2 regions of the Ruminococcus sp. RTP21484sp1_RTP21277st1_D2_RTP21277_210401 genome follow, and region 2 is predicted to be linked to the other one. Evidence: riboswitches for the same ligand, from Rfam matches in the RefSeq annotation. Region 2 holds a riboswitch; the other holds the start of a gene.
The links. Region 2 has a riboswitch for cyclic di-GMP ahead of AB5706_RS09780 (response regulator). Riboswitches for the same ligand answer to the same signal wherever they lie in the genome.
Positions count from the first base shown of each region.

Region 1: another riboswitch for cyclic di-GMP. It lies ahead of AB5706_RS19220 (hybrid sensor histidine kinase/response regulator); the one in region 2 lies ahead of AB5706_RS09780 (response regulator).

Region 1 covers NZ_JBCOMJ010000035.1:36,498-44,702, reverse strand. Annotated here, with positions in the region: gene AB5706_RS19235 (hypothetical protein) at 85-252, opposite strand; gene AB5706_RS19230 (hypothetical protein) at 360-557, shown strand; cyclic di-GMP riboswitch class I at 632-722, shown strand; partial or broken gene AB5706_RS19225 (DUF6783 domain-containing protein) at 801-935, opposite strand; gene AB5706_RS19220 (hybrid sensor histidine kinase/response regulator) at 991-4,209, shown strand; gene AB5706_RS19215 (tRNA threonylcarbamoyladenosine dehydratase) at 4,451-5,206, shown strand; gene AB5706_RS19210 (LytR/AlgR family response regulator transcription factor) at 5,341-6,063, shown strand; gene AB5706_RS19205 (DUF6783 domain-containing protein) at 6,038-6,304, opposite strand; gene AB5706_RS19200 (nucleotide sugar dehydrogenase) at 6,316-7,551, opposite strand; gene bsh (choloylglycine hydrolase) at 7,798-8,205, shown strand, end outside.
Region 2 covers NZ_JBCOMJ010000012.1:31,365-39,569, reverse strand. Annotated here, with positions in the region: gene AB5706_RS09780 (response regulator) at 1-2,171, opposite strand, end outside; cyclic di-GMP riboswitch class I at 2,339-2,414, opposite strand; gene AB5706_RS09775 (helix-turn-helix domain-containing protein) at 2,633-2,866, opposite strand; gene AB5706_RS09770 (helix-turn-helix domain-containing protein) at 3,342-3,467, shown strand; gene AB5706_RS09765 (ATP-binding protein) at 3,644-4,897, opposite strand; gene AB5706_RS09760 (hypothetical protein) at 5,226-5,558, opposite strand; gene tnpA (IS200/IS605 family transposase) at 5,605-5,925, opposite strand; gene AB5706_RS09750 (2-hydroxyacyl-CoA dehydratase family protein) at 6,173-7,468, shown strand; gene AB5706_RS09745 (acyl-CoA dehydratase activase) at 7,465-8,205, shown strand, end outside.

The DNA of each region.
Region 1 (8,205 bases), on a different contig from region 2:
ACAGAACACCTCCATTCAAGTATAGTATACTCAAATGCGCGTCTAATGTCAATACACTGTCATTATATAAGGCACATAAATTTGCTAAAATGCATCAAAATCCATCTGCGTAGCGATCTGCGCATAGCCTTTGTACTCATCATTGCTGCTTTCTGCGTACATGTCGTTCACCATCCCAATCGTAAGAAGATCCAGATCCCGGCTGGAGATTCCGAGCTGTACGCAGCGAAGCAGAAACAAGGGTGTGGTCATCGGGCGGTCAGTTGCGTGAAGTTTTTTTTAGATTCCACATCCGTCTGGACATTCCATAGATTGAACAGGTGATCCGTACCGGGACAGCAGACATCGGAGAAAAGTATTTGGCTGTAATCCGTAAGGCTGCCAGTGATTACACAAGAGAAATTTTTCATAAGCTGAGAGAACGGGAATACAATCCGGAGCTGATGCGTTTATATGTAGTTGTTGGTGGTGGCTGCATGATTCAGAACTTCGGGGAATATGACAAAGACAGAGTAACGATTGTGCGAGACATCTTCGACTTTGCGAATGGTTCATAAACACAGATTTTCTATCAAAATATTATTGACGCATCGGAAACTTCATGGTATTTTATTTTTGATGAAAAATGGGAATTATTTAAAGGCAAACTTGCTGAAAGGCAGGGACGCAAAGCCAGAAGGGGCTAAAGTCAGAAAGTCTGACCATGTCAGCCGGTTGCTGCTGTTTCCATATATAGAAAAGACGTGAGAACGGAAGCGATTCCGATACCTTTTATACTATATGTATATGGATGTGTGAGTTTAAAAAGATGTAGCAGGGACACTGGCAGGATGTTTGTCAGGTGTCCTTTTTATATGCCAAAATATGTACGAGAACTTGCCGGAGCATGTTCTGGAGCGTGGTTGAAAAAGCATTCCTACAATCTGCGCGCCACATTTTGCAGAAAGCCTTTTTCAAACACGCATCAAACAGAGTGAGGGTTTTTATAAAATGTTATATAAGGAAAATTATGAGGATAAAATATATTCTTTAAACAAGACGGTACCTGGACAAACACAGGATTTATCACAGGCAATACAGAAAACACTGGAAAATAATGGCGGGGTAGGTATGTTGACCGGATATTATGACCAAAATCTGTCTATTCTGTCTGTGAGTAATCTGCTGCTACATAGTATAGGACATACGTTCGATTCTTTTATGAAGCAGACAAAAGGCTCATTGAAGAATTTTTTTTACGGCAAGGATATAAGTATATTGGATCGAGACCGTTTTTTGCAGATCCACGGAGCCGGGGAAGCGCAGATCCTTACAGCGGACGGTACAGTGAATAATGTACGGCTTTATAAAGAGGATGCGACAGATGAAGCAGGCAGACAGATCTGGATTATGTCCGTACAGGTCAACTGGGATCATGTAAATCTGGCACTGATCAATGAGGCTATCTGTTCCGGCTTCTGGTATTTTGACTGTGACGAAAACAGTGAGATTGTGAATGCAAACTGGAGCCATGAGTTCCGAAAAATGCTTGGCTATCATGATACTCTGGATTTTCCGAATAAACTGGAATCCTGGTCAGATCTTCTGCATCCACAGGATAAAGAAAGAGTAATGATGCAGCTTCAGGCGGCAATTGCGGATAAGACGAATCAGGTAAAATACCAGGTAGAGTACCGTATGAGAATGAAGGATCATCAGTACCAGTGGTTTCGGGCATCAGCAGAAGTAATACGCCGGCTGGATGGTTCTGCCAGCAGGATTGCCGGGATTTTTATTAATATTGATGCGGAAAAAAAAGAAATTATGCAGGCACAAAAGTCAGCAGCTTTCCACCGTGCCTTTACGAAAACAGATCTGTGCGAATATTATGTTAACCTGGAAGCAAACACATTTGATACCTTTAAGGTTGAACCGTCCCTGATGACTGTTTTTGAACAGAGTCATACATGGGATGAACTGATCCGGCATTTTGTGGATTCCTATGTTGTGGAAACAGATAAGAAGGCAGTATCTGCTTTTTATGATCGTGGCTATATTGCGGAAAAACTGAAGGGTCTGGAAACCGAATTGTCTTTGGAGTGCCGAATCACTCTGAAGGGAGAAGAACGATGGGTCCGTAATGTGATCATACGTGGCGAGATAGAGGATTCAGAATATGCCATGATTTTTCTGCGGGATATTACGGAGGCAAAGGTAGAGAGCGCACGGCATCTGCAGATGGCAGCGGATAATGCTTCCATGGAGCAGCTGATTCAGAGCATAGTGCGTCTGGTTGACCGTTTTGTTGTCTGTGATCTGGAAAATGACAGATATGAATTCTACAATCTGAATGGACAGATGATATATAAACCTCTGGGCTTCTATCATGATTTTCAGATGCAGGTTCTTGAAAAGTATAAGACACTGGAACCGTTGGAAGCTATAGATATTCTGATAGCCCCGGAAAATATCCGGGAAAATCTGAAAAGCGAAAATGATATTTATAAGTTTGAGTATTGCAGCCTGGATGAAAAGACTTATAAAATCGCTTCTTATATTCCCTTGGAATGGAAGAATGGAAAGCTGGAAAAGGTATTGCTGGCATCCATGGATGTGACACAGGAGAAGAAAGCAGAGATTGAATCCCGTCAGGCACTGAAAGAGGCTTACCGGTCCGCAGAAAATGCAAATCGTGCAAAAACAGAATTCCTTTCCAATATGTCCCATGATATCCGGACACCGATGAATGCCATTGTGGGTCTGACAGCAATCGCCGGAGCAAATATTGAGAGTCAGGACAGAGTTATTGAATGTCTCAGCAAGATTACAGAATCAAGCCGTCATCTGCTTGGGTTGATCAATGAAGTGCTGGATATGGCACGTATTGAAAGTGGAAAAATGACACTGGCACAGGAAGATTTCAATCTGTCAGAATTGGTGGATAATCTTATTACACTTACGCGACCGGTGCTTGATGAACATAAACATAATTTTGATATACACATTAATCATATTGAACATGAGGATGTCTGCGGTGACAGTCTGAGGATTCAGCAGGTATTTGTGAATCTGATGAGTAATGCGATCAAGTATACACCGGATGGCGGGAATATTACTTTTTCCATAGAGGAAAAGCCAAATGGATTTTCGGAGCTTGGATGCTATGAATTTACGATTGAGGATAATGGAATCGGTATGTCGCCGGAATTCCAGAAAATCATGTTTGATCCCTTCAGCCGCGCAGATGACCATCGGACAACCAGAGTTCAGGGAACTGGTCTGGGAATGGCAATCAGCAGAAATATTGTAAATCTGATGAATGGTAATATTAAAGTGGACAGCACCTTACACAAGGGAACTAAAATTACGGTAACAATTTATCTTGAACTTCAGGAAAAAGAGAAAGAAAAGGATGAAAATCTGATGAATTTGCCGGTTCTGGTTGTGGATGATGATAAGACATGCTGTGAAAGTACAGTTGCGACATTGAAGGAGATTGGAATTACAGGCGAATGGGTCCTCTCCGGCAGAGAAGCCGTTGAGCGCTGCTATGCACGTCATGAGTTAAAAAATGATTACTTTGCTGTTATTTTGGACTGGAAGATGCCGGATATGGATGGCATAGAAACTGCCAGACAGATTCGGAAACGGATAGGGAAGGAGATTACCATCATTGTACTGACATCTTATGAGTTCAGCGAGATTGAAGAAGATGCAAAGGCAGCAGGTGTAGATGCTTTTATTGCAAAACCGTTATTCCGTTCCAGGCTGACCGCTACACTGCGGCAGTTTGTTTCTGACAAAAAAGAAAAAACAGCAAGGAATTATCTGGAGAATCTGTCAGAAGCAGATTACACAGGAAAAAGGATTCTGCTGGTCGAGGATAATGAGTTAAACAGAGAAATTGCAGTGGAAATCCTGCAGATGACAGGGGCAGAAGTTGAGACAGCCGAAAATGGAAAAATTGCAGTTGAAAAAGTGGAGGTTTCTCCAAAAGACCGGTATGACCTTATTTTTATGGATATCCAAATGCCTGTTCTGAATGGTTATCAGGCAACCGCAGCAATTAGAAGCCTCCCCGGTGAAAAAGGAGAACTGCCAATTGTTGCCATGACTGCCAATGCTTTTGCAGAAGATGTACAGCTGGCAAAAAATACAGGTATGAACGGACATATCGCAAAGCCGCTGGATATGAATAAGCTGAGTGATGTTTTGAAAAAATGGCTGTAATGATACTGCGAACGGAGTGAACAGGAACGCTGTAATTTATTTATGTGTAGGCGAAAAAATAATTGACAGAAAAACACAGTCATTATAAAATATTTCCGAAAGGTAATGTGGACAAAAGTCTGGGTGGATAAGCTTCCCAGGCTTTTTATGTGAAGATAGAACAGACCGCAGTTTTCTTATTGAAAGAGAAATGTCTGTTTGAAAGTCTGTTGCCTGTCTTTCATTGAGGAGAGAAAAATTTATGTTAAATCAGTTTTCAAGAACCCAGCTTCTTCTTGGAGAAGAGGGGATGAAGAAGCTTGCCGGTGCCAGAGTGGCAGTATTTGGAATCGGCGGTGTTGGCGGATATGTGTGTGAGGCGTTGGTGAGAAGCGGGGTAGGTGCTTTTGACCTGATCGATGACGATAAGGTATGCCTTACGAATCTGAACCGCCAGATCATAGCAACGCGAAAAACAGTGGGAAAATACAAGACGGATGTTATGAAAGAGCGTATGCTGGAAATCAATCCGGACGTGAAGGTGGAGACACATAAGTGTTTTTTTCTGCCGGAGAATGCAGACGATTTTCCATTTGAAGAATATGATTATATTGTAGATGCAGTAGATACCGTTACTGCAAAAATCTCCCTTGTCATGAAGGCGAAGGAGAAAGGGGTTCCGATCATCAGTTCTATGGGTGCCGGAAACAAACTGGATGCAAGCCAGTTTAAAGTTGCGGACATTTATAAGACTAAGGTCTGCCCTCTTGCCAAGGTTATGCGCCGCGAACTGAAGAAACGTGGCGTCCGTAAGCTGAAAGTGGTTTATTCCGAGGAAATCCCTACAAGACCGATAGAGGATATGTCCATCAGCTGCAGAACCCACTGTATCTGCCCGCCAGGTGCCAAGCACAAATGTACAGAGCGTCGTGATATTCCGGGAAGCGTAGCATTTGTGCCGTCTGTTGCAGGACTGATCATTGCCGGAGAGGTTGTGAAGGATCTTTGCAAGCCTTGAAAGATCCCACAAAGTGGGGAGTGCAGGTAATTGAGGATTATGCTCTGAAACGTGACGATTATGCAGATTTCTCCCCGAGAGGGAACGTTGTGTTATAATAAACTAGTCAAGTACAAGGAGGCTTTGGGAGAGCTTTGGTAAACAGAATTGCCATATGTGACGACGTGGAAGTTGAGCGTTTTGTGCTGAAGCGTCAGTTGATGGTGTACTTTCAGACAAATGGCAGGGAGGCGCAGATCCAGGAATATGAATCTGGAGAGAGCCTCCTTGCAGACATTGAAGAGGGCTATATATGGCCAGATCTGATTTTTCTTGATATTTATATGGGCGATCTGAATGGAATGGACACGGCACGGAAGCTGCGTGACCTGGGAGTAAAAGCGCCTATTGTATTTCTGACTGCTTCACCTGATTTTGCGCTTGAAAGTTATGAGGTAGAAGCATCCGGCTATCTTCTGAAACCTGCAGAAGAGAAGCAGACCACAGCAATTTTAAACAGACTGCTGAAGTCTGAGCTTCGCAGGCGGATTTCAGTGAAATGCAGAAGACAGTATCGTTATCCTTTCGTGGATGAAATTTTATACCTGGAAAGTGACCGCCATACAGTAACCTTACATATGCTGGATGGTTCGGTGCTTGAAACTGCGGAAAAACTTGGGAATCTTGAGAAAAAGATAGAGGATCCCCGTTTTTTGCGTTGCCACCAAAGCTTTCTGGTAAATATGGATCACATTACAGATGTAGAAGAGGAGTTTTTACTCCGAAATGGAGAACGGGTTCCCATTCGCGTGAGAGGACGTAAGGATGTGCTGGATGCTTATAATCACTATTTCAGGATAAAGTCATCCGGCAATTGAAAGAGAGCAATTGCCAGTATGGTGAATAAAAAACGGATTTCATAGACAACAGGCAGGAAACACAGTGATTAAACGGAGCTATTGCTCTCTTGATCGCTATGTTTCCTGCCTGTTTTTGTATGGTGCAGATTGCGGTATATTTTGCTCGAATTCGACCTACGCAGCCCGCTGCGGCGCCCTCATCCGGGCAAAATCTCCCACAAATTGTGATGTACATCTTGCGGAAGCCTTTTTTAGACACGCTTTCGTTTCTTAATCCCTGGAAAACAGATCCCTTGTATAAACCTTTTTCTTCACATCGTCCAGGACCTTGTCATAACGGTTCGCCAGAATACACAGGCTTTTTTCTTTAAACTCTTCCAGATTATTTACAACCTTGCTGCCAAAAAATGTGGAACCGTTTTCCAAATTGGGCTCATAGATGATGACAGTGGCGCCTTTTGCCTTGATCCGTTTCATAACACCCTGAATGCTGCTTTGCCGGAAATTATCGGAATTACTCTTCATAGTGAGGCGGTAGACGCCGATAACCACTTCTTTTTCCAGGCTTGACTGATAAAGGTTGTCCTCATTGTAGTTGTAATAGCCGGCTTTTTGCAGTACCTGATCAGCAATAAAATCCTTTCGGGTACGGTTGCTTTCCACGATTGCGGACATCATATTCTGAGGAACGTCGTTGTAATTGGCAAGAAGCTGTTTGGTGTCCTTAGGCAGGCAGTAGCCGCCGTAGCCAAAGGAAGGATTATTGTAATGAGTTCCGATCCGGGGATCCAGACAGACTCCATTGATAATATCGCGGGTGTTCAGCCCCTTCATTTCCGCGTAAGTATCCAGCTCATTAAAATAGGAAACACGAAGTGCCAGATAGGTGTTGGCAAAAAGTTTTACAGCTTCTGCTTCCGTATATCCCATGAACAAGGTGTCGATATTTTCTTTAAGAGCACCCTCCTGAAGAAGTGCTGCAAAAGTATGAGCTGCTTCTCTGGTGTGTTCATCACAGGAGACAATGATCCTGCTTGGGTAAAGATTGTCGTACAGGGCCTTGGACTCTCGGAGAAATTCCGGGCTGAAAATAATATTGTTATTGTGAAGCTTCTTTCGGATAGATTCTGTGTAGCCTACAGGAATCGTAGATTTGATCACAATTGTGGCAGCAGGATTCACCCTTGTGACCAGGCTTAGTACAGCTTCAACAGCGGAAGTGTCGAAATGATTTTTCCTGCTGTCATAGTTGGTGGGGGTGGCCACTACCACAAAATCAGCCTCTGCGTAGGCGGATTCTCCGTCTGAGGTGGCCGTAAGATCCAGTTCCTTTTCCGACAGGTATTTTTCGATATATTCATCTTGGATTGGAGATTTCTTCTGGTTTATCAAAGCAATCTTCTCCGGAATTATGTCAACTGCAACAACATGATTATGCTGAGCCAGCAGTACAGAAATAGAAAGCCCTACATATCCGGTACCTGCGACTGCAATAGATTTATTCATGGTAAGTTCCTTTCTTAAAAAAGTGTGAAATCGGGAAAAAAGAGTTTAAATTTTCACAGTTTGTGCTACAATATATAACACTAATGATGAACCGTTCATGCACAATTTTTATAAATAATAACATGACAGACTGGAAAATACAACGCCTTGGGAACTTTTTGGAATATGCAGATTACAGAACGTTACCAGTGAACAGTAATACAGAACTGACTTTTAAACAGTCTCTGATGAATGGAGGAACAGAATATGTGTACAGCAGCAACCTATAAAACAAAGGATTTCTATTTTGGAAGAACTCTGGATTATGAGATTTCCTATGGAGACCAGGTAGTGATCACGCCTAGAAATTATGTATTTGACTTAAGAGAAGGCGGTCAGCTGAAAAATCATTATGCCATGATCGGAATGGCATGTGTTATGGAGAACTATCCTCTGTATTATGATGCGGTCAATGAGAAAGGTCTTGGAATCGCCGGCCTTAATTTCGTTGGAAATGCCAGCTACAAGAAGCCTGTAGAGGGGAAAGACAATATCACTCAGTTCGAACTGATCCCATGGATTCTGGGAAAATGTGCTACAGTGAAAGAAGCACGCCAGCTTCTTAAGAATATGAACCTGATTGACACCCCATTTCTTCCTGATCTGCCAGTTGCG
Region 2 (8,205 bases):
TCAATCGTTCTCATACTCATGAAAATAAAACCATTCACCTTATTGTACTTCATACTGTTTGTAAACAGATTCATCAATATTTTTTTCAGATGAACTGCATTGCTCCAAACATATATACCACTGTAATCATCATGTTCTCCTATAACATGAAGTCCTTTTTCTTCTGCCTGAAAAGATAGTGACTCCGTGATTTCCTGACATACCTGATCCAGATTGATGGATTCATCACCAAAAACCACTGTATCTGATTCTAACTTTGCCATATCTAAAACATCATTTATCAATGATAGTAGCAGTTTCGATGACTCATGTATTTTATTCATGCAATCCTTTGCCCGCTCAGCATCATTTCCGCTTTTCTCAAGAATCGTAAGCATGCCAATAATACCATTGATCGGTGTTCTGATATCATGAGACATGTTATTTAAAAAGGAAGTCTTAGCCTTATTGGCACTCTGTGCTTCTACAAGTGCATTTTGTAATTCCTGCTGTTTTTCTTCAAGCTCCTGATTCAGCTTCAATGCCTGCTCAGCAGACTTCTTGGATTTTTCTTCCGCACGTTTTGATTTTTTCAAAGAATCAAGAATTATACACAGAACAACGAAAAAAGAAATTCCAGCGATAAGTGAAACTGTCAGTAAATTGTCCTGAATAAAATCCTTCGCTGTAACTTTTCGTAAGGAAGCATTATACGAAACTACTGCACCTGAAAATTGAGTTGTAGGCATAGATGTCAGTGTTTTATTCAGAATGGACAAAAGAACCGGTTCTCCCTGCAGAATAGCAAATGGAACATCAGCTTCTTTTGTCAGGAAAACACTATGAAGCTTATTATTTTTCAAATAGTCTGAAACAGTACCTGAATTGCTTACAATACAATCCGTCTCCCCTTTCTGCATTGCTTTTACTGCTGCATCTGATGTTTCATATTCCACAACCTTCCATTGCGGATAATTGTATGAAAGATATGCTTTCAATACAAAATCATCTTTTTCAACAGCAACTATATTCTCTTTATTTTCATCAAAAGAATCCTTTGCCGTAATTGCTGCCATATTGAGAGTCAATAGCGTATCCGACAAAGCAAATCCATTTGTTTCTGCAAAGTATGGATTCTGGTTTGCATGAAAAATCAGGTCTATTTTTCCATCCAGCAATGCCTGAAGCAGTTCACTTCTTGTCTCATATCCATTTAATTCAAATTCCAGAGTCTGACCTTGCAGACAATTTTCTGCAAGATCCACATAATCTGTAATAACACCTGTCAGTTTACCTGTTGATGGATCTACACTGCTGATACCTCCATCCTGATTCAGATACCCTATCCGGATTGCACCATGCAGCCCGATCCACTCACTTTCTTCTTTTGAAAGAAACGAGCTGCTCTGTGCAGAAAGATAACGCCTGTAGAGATCATCTGTGTAAAATGGGTTGTCATCCTTGATTCTGCGCATAGCACTATCCAGTGCTTCTTTGATATCCGGACGTTCTGGATTTATAGCGAAATAGATTTCTGTCTCTCCAATACTTGTAAGCGGTGAAATATCCAATTCTTCCCAACGGGATTCTTCTACCGAAACGAAGCAGTCAATTTCATGTTTCGACAGTTTGTCCATAATTTCTGTGGTTGTAGAAACATTGATATGCTTCGTATGCAGACCATATTTTGATTCCCATTCATTAAGCACATCCTCCACTATATTATCTTTAGATACACCAATATTTTTTCCCTCAAAAGAATCCAAATTTCCTGCTGTAAGATCCATATTGGATGCATCCGTATAGATATAATATTTCTCTTCCCCCATAGGCATATCGGAAAAAAGCATATTTTCAGCACGTTCGTCTGTATAGGAAATGTCACCAAGAATATCAATCTCTCCATTTTCCAACTGTGTAAAGCAGTTTTTCCAATCACTTGTTATGTATTTATATGTCCATCCTGCATAACCTGCAATATCTTGAAGATACTCATAACCATAGCCGCTTCTTTCTCCCTTTTCATTGACGGTATTATAAGTTTCTTCAAAAGATCCTACCCGGATAACATTGTCAGAGTTTTCTTTGGCAAATGTAGGAACGGATAAAACAATAAAACATATAATTGTGCAAAATATAATGTAACAAAATTTGAAATTCATTATATTCTGTACTAATTTGCACTTCTTCATCTTTCTCCCCTCCTCTAGGCTACAGTTGCTTGCTTGCTTCCAGATTTTAATTTTACATTCATTAATTATCAATAACCTCCCCGCTATTTTTCCAAACAGCTTCTGTATTACTTATTCAAGTGCTCTACCATAAAAAAGCACTGCCAAACAGACAGTGCAACCTCATTTCATGCAACTGGCTGCCATTTTACAGGCCCTGTAGCTTTGCGTCCCAGACTTTCATCTGGTTTGCCGATTTCCTTATTATAGCTTTAATACTTATGCAAAAAAACTGATTTCATTATACTTTAATGCTCTAGTATACACAAGAAAACATTACCGTTTTAACGACAAAAAATAAAAAAAGAACAGCCGATACATATACTCGAACTGTTCTTCTACTTCCGAAGACCACGCAGCATTGACATCACTGTTTCCTGCTCATTTGTACTCAGATTGTTCCATATCCTTAAAACTTCTTTCTATTTTTCTGTCAGATTCTCTGAATTACCTTCCTGAAAAAACTGTGATAATGTCACGCCCAAAGCTGTACATATTTTTTCAAGTGTGATCAGCGACAGCAGGTTTTCCTGCGCCATGATTCTTCCCAGTGATGACTGGGAAATTCCCGACAGCTGCGATAATCTATATTTACTGATATCACACTTTTCACACAAAGATGTTATTTTATCCGCAATATACTTCTCTATCTGCAAGTAACTATACCTCATTTCCGCTATTACATGTTCTTATTGTACCTGTAATAACGAAAAAATATTAGTAATCAACTTTGCAAGTATTCATTCTCATTATAGGAAGTATACGGATAAAAAAATATAAAGATACTTTCGTTTCCGCAAAAGTCATTTTCGCTTATATCGTTTTTATAATATCACAGACAGTTACGTTTGTCACATAGAAGTTTGAACACTCAAACAAAAAATAAGCCTGCCATCATCGTCCTCTTTTCTGTATCATGGATCTGCGGATTCAGATTCTTCCTGTTATAAAAGGAATCTCCCTGTACCGCCTTTATATCACCGCCGTTCAGCTTAAGCTTATAGGTAACACCCATATGTCGGAAACTGTGAAACACAATGGTGCTAAAATATAAATAGTACAAGCCAAAATGAGAAATTCCAAATACACATAAGCATGATACAATAGAGGCATGCTGAAGGAGGATCTCATATGGCAAAGCAACATGACAAACAATTTAAACTTGATGCAGTCCAGTACTATCAGGATCACAAAGATCTCGGAGTACGTGGATGTGCAGAAAATCTTGGCATCGGATACAGCACATTAACAAAATGACTGAAAGACTTCCGGGAATCAGGTGATATTCCTGTTCGTGGTTCTGGTAATTATGCATCTGATGTTCTCACTATCGGAATCGTACTCTGTCTGTTCTACATAATCTGCGGAACAGTCTCGTATCATTTCACTCTTTTTTGAAATAGAACAACACCACAGCAACAACTCAAATCGACTTAAAATTCCAGACTATTCGCATTCAGCAAGAAATACTTCATTCCCATGATGACAAAACCTTCATCATTTCTCCAAGGCTTTTTGCTGCCATTTACAATGACGATCTTCTTGAAAGAGTCCGGGATATTACGCAGAGAATTGAACTCCTGCGTCTGTTTTTCTTCCGAAGTCATGTCATATGCAACCTGGATATAGTATCTCTGGTTTCCTTGATTCACCACAAAGTCAACCTCCAACTGCTTGCGAACACGTTTGCCCTCTTTATCCTTATCGAAGATATCCACGACACCCACATCAACATTGTAGCCACGGATCAGCAGCTCGTTATAAACAATGTTCTCCATGATATGAGTAGGCTCCTGCTGTCTGAAATTCAGACGTGCATTTCTCAGTCCCAGATCAGTAAAGTAGTATTTCAGATTTGCACCGATATACTTTCTGCCCTTAATATCGTATCGGCTTGCCTTGGAAATCAAAAAGGCATCTGTCAAATGGTCGATATGCTTGGAGATGGTTTTATTAGCATAAGTCATCTGGCGCTCACTGGCAAAGGTATTGGCAATCTTTGAAGGGTTGGTCGGTACGCCGATTGCAGATGCAAGCACATCAACCAGAATCCCAATCTCATCCACGTTCTGAATCTTATTTCTTTCAATAACATCCTTCAGATAGACATTTGCAAAGATGTTCTTCAGATAGTCCGCTTTCTGTCGTTCGCTCTGGAAACTTACGATCTGCGGCAATCCTCCGTAGATCATGTAGTCATCCCAGGCATCATCATAATCGCCGTCATAGACAGAATAAAACTCTGCAAAGGAGAGAGGGTAGATTCTAATCTCATCACCTCTGCCACGGAATTCGGTCACAATGTCGCTGGACAGGAACTTGGAATTACTTCCGGTGACATACACATCAATATTGCTCATGCGTAGCAGGCTGTTCAGCACTTCCTCAAATCGTGGCATGAACTGCACTTCATCCAAAAGGAGATAATACTTCCCGTCGTCTTTCATGGCATCCTTGATGTACTTGAAGCATACCTTGGGATCTCTTAATTCCTCGTTCTCAATACCATCCAATGCAATTTCAATAATATGATCAACATCAACGCCGTTCTTCAGTAAGTATCTCTTAAAGATGGTAAACAGCAAAAAGGATTTGCCACATCTACGAATGCCGGTAATCACCTTTATCATTCCATTATCTTTTCGCTCGATCAGCTGCTGTAGGTAAGCGTCTCTTTTAATCTCCATCGTTACGCTCCCCATTTCCGTGCATCTACACACTTTTTAGTAATGAGATTCTATCACAGAACGACCTGAATTTCAATATGTATTCCCATTTTATGTGCATCTACACACTTTTATGTAATGTTGATAAATATATTTTCAGATTTTTTTGATTGCAGTGTCTATAATCGATTACTCCAATCGTTATTATAGGTAGACAACAAAAAGAAGATGGTTCCGATGTTTCATTAAATATGTTCGTTAGTCTTTTACGCAAAGGATTCTATCTCCTCTGCGCCCTAATGCTTTTCGGATTCAGTTCAACAAACTGGATTTTGTTTTTTGATACTTATTACACTTTTGCTTTTTTCTTAATCATACATATTGCTGCTAAAGTAACTATAACATAACCTAATAGTGCAATAATTGATGATTCAATTCCAAATTCTCCACCAGTGAAAACAAAGTCTTTTAAATCAAGTACATATGTCATAACCGAATATTCATCTGCCTTTTCGCTTATTGATAAACCGCCGCCAATAATTAAAATATTCCAAAGTGAATGGACAATTCCGCTGTTCCAAACAGAACCACTTTCAATAGCAACCATTGAGAACATTATTCCCACCATTGTTCCAGCAATAAGAACCAACAGGCTACTTATAATGGAAAAATCCATTCCTATAATATGTACTAATCCAAATAAAACTGATGGAATTAATACAGCTACTTTAATATTCCATTTCTCTTTTGTCCCATTTGCTTTGCAACTCTGGATGTCTGTCGTAAATCATTAGCGTGCTTTTCCCTTTTAAATATCCCATAAAATCTGAAATACTTTCTTTCGGCGGAATTGCTACGCTTAAATGTACATGATCCTTACATACTGCACCCGCTATAATATCCACTTTTCGGTACTTGCATAATGTACTTATGATTTCCTTCACATCTTCTCTTAATCTTCCATACAGAATTCTTTTTCTGTATTTCGGTATAAATACTATGTGATACTGGCATTTCCATCGGGTATGTGATAAACTTCTATTGTCCATTTGGACCGCCTCCTTTGATTTTGAGTTTGGCTTGCGACACCATTCTCATCATATCACAGGAGGCTTTATTTTGTTGTCCTCACCGTCTCCACTTATTCCATTCTCCCCAGCATAGCTGGGGGATTAGACTTTTCATTTACAATTCCCATCCAACTGACTATAATAAAGAATGTCCGTTTGCCTGCAAAGGCGCGGAACTATATCCATCTGCATCAGGGCGATATGACAGAAAAATGAACTTAAAAGAATGGAAGAAAGAACAATGGATGTAATTGAAAAATTTGGAAATAGGGTGAGCAGCCAGGCGCTTAAGGATCCGGAAAAAGCGCGTCGGCTGCTTCTTGCGGGATACCGCCTGCAGGAAAAGAAGCTTCAGTTTTTGCCGGATCGGGGGCTGCCGTCGTCGGGACAGTATGTGGCGCGGGTGGTTATGAAAAATATCATTCAGTCGCTGTCAGAACCGGAGAATGCGGCGATGGTCAGCATATTTGTGCCGGGAGAGCTGGTGATGGCGGCAGGGCTGACGCCGTACTCAGTGGAGGCGATGTCCTGTTTTATGGCGGGAACGAAGTGTGAGCAAACGTTTCTTCGGAAAACGGAGGAAGAAGGATTTCCGGAGACGATGTGTTCGTACCACAGGGTGTTTCTGGGGGCGGCGCTGACGGGGATTCTGCCAAAACCGAACTGCATGATTTATACGAACCTTGCGTGTGATGGAAATATGATGACGTTTCCGTATTTAAAGGATAAATTTGAATGTCCAGGCTTTTATATTGATGTTCCGTATGAGAAAAACCGGGAATCGGTTCTGTATGTGGCGGATCAGCTGCGGAAATTGAAACGGTTTCTGGAGGAGACGACGGACAGACGGATTTCGGAGGAAACAGTGCGGAGTGCGGTAGATAACAGCCGGAAAGCGGCAGCGAATTATAAAAAACAGCTTGCCCTGCGGTGTGCGCATGACCCGGTGACCTCTCTGACGAATGAATTGTATGCGCTTTTTATGTGCCATCTGATGGCTGGCTCAGAGACGGCGGTTACCTATACGGAAAAACTTCTGCGCGATGTGCGGATGTCACCGAGGGGAGATGGTCTTTCGGTAATCTGGATGCACACCATGCCATTTTTACAGGAGCCGGTTAAGGATATTTTTAATTATAGTAAGAAAATGCACATCCGCGCTTGTGATTTCATCGCAGATGGTTTTCAGGAGATGCATGCGGAAGACCCGTATGAGGCGATGGCAGAGAAAATGGTCTACTGCATTTACAATGGCAGTGTGAAACAGAGAATTGAGGAAGCGGAACGGCTTGCCAGAATCACGGAATCGGATGGTGCTGTTTTATTTGCCCACTGGGGCTGTAAGGGAACGATCGGTGCATCCAGCCTGATTAAGCAGTCCTTAGAAAAGACAGGACTTCCGACGATGATTCTCGACGATGACGGCTGCAACCCCGCCAATACCAGCGACGGTCAGGTATCGACGCGGCTTCAGGCGTTTGTGGAAATGCTGGAAAAGGGCAAGGAGGAGAAACACGCATGATTTATTACGTCTGTAAGTACACCCCGATCGAGCTGTTCCGAGGGTTTGGAGAAGAATGTTCTGTTTTGGAGGAAATGCCGGAAAATTTCGAACAGTCGGATCAAATTGCACATGCAAATCTGTGCGGCTTTGGAAAATCGGTCATTCAGGCAGTGCTGGAAGGAAAGGTTGAACAGCTGGTGCTGGTAAACTGCTGCGATTCGATGCGGCGCGTTTACGATATCGTGGAGAGCACGGGAAAATGTAAGTTTTTATATATGCTGGATCTGCCGCATGATGATAATGAATGTGAAAAAGTGAAATTTGCGGGCACGATCCGGAGGCTTAAAAAGGCATATGAGGCATATTCCGGGAAAGTGTTTGATAAACGCGCTTTTATCAAGTCCTTTATTACGCCGGAAATGAACACGGAGCCGTACATTGGTGTGCTGGGCGTGCGGGTCAGCGGCATTCTGGAGGATATGATCCGGGACAATATCCAGATGGATGTGGAAAATCTGACCTGTACGGGTGGTCGGAAACTGTCGGTCGTACAGGATGAAATGTGGAATATGAAGGAAGAGGAGCTGTTTCTTTCTTACGCGGACGTCCTGCTGGGACAGATGCCGTGTTTCCGCATGAACCGTTCGATCCGCAGAAACCGTCTGTATCTGGATCCGAATTTAAAGGGAATTATTTATCACACGATCAAGTTCTGTGATTATTATGGATTTGAGTATGCGAGTATCAAGCGGGAT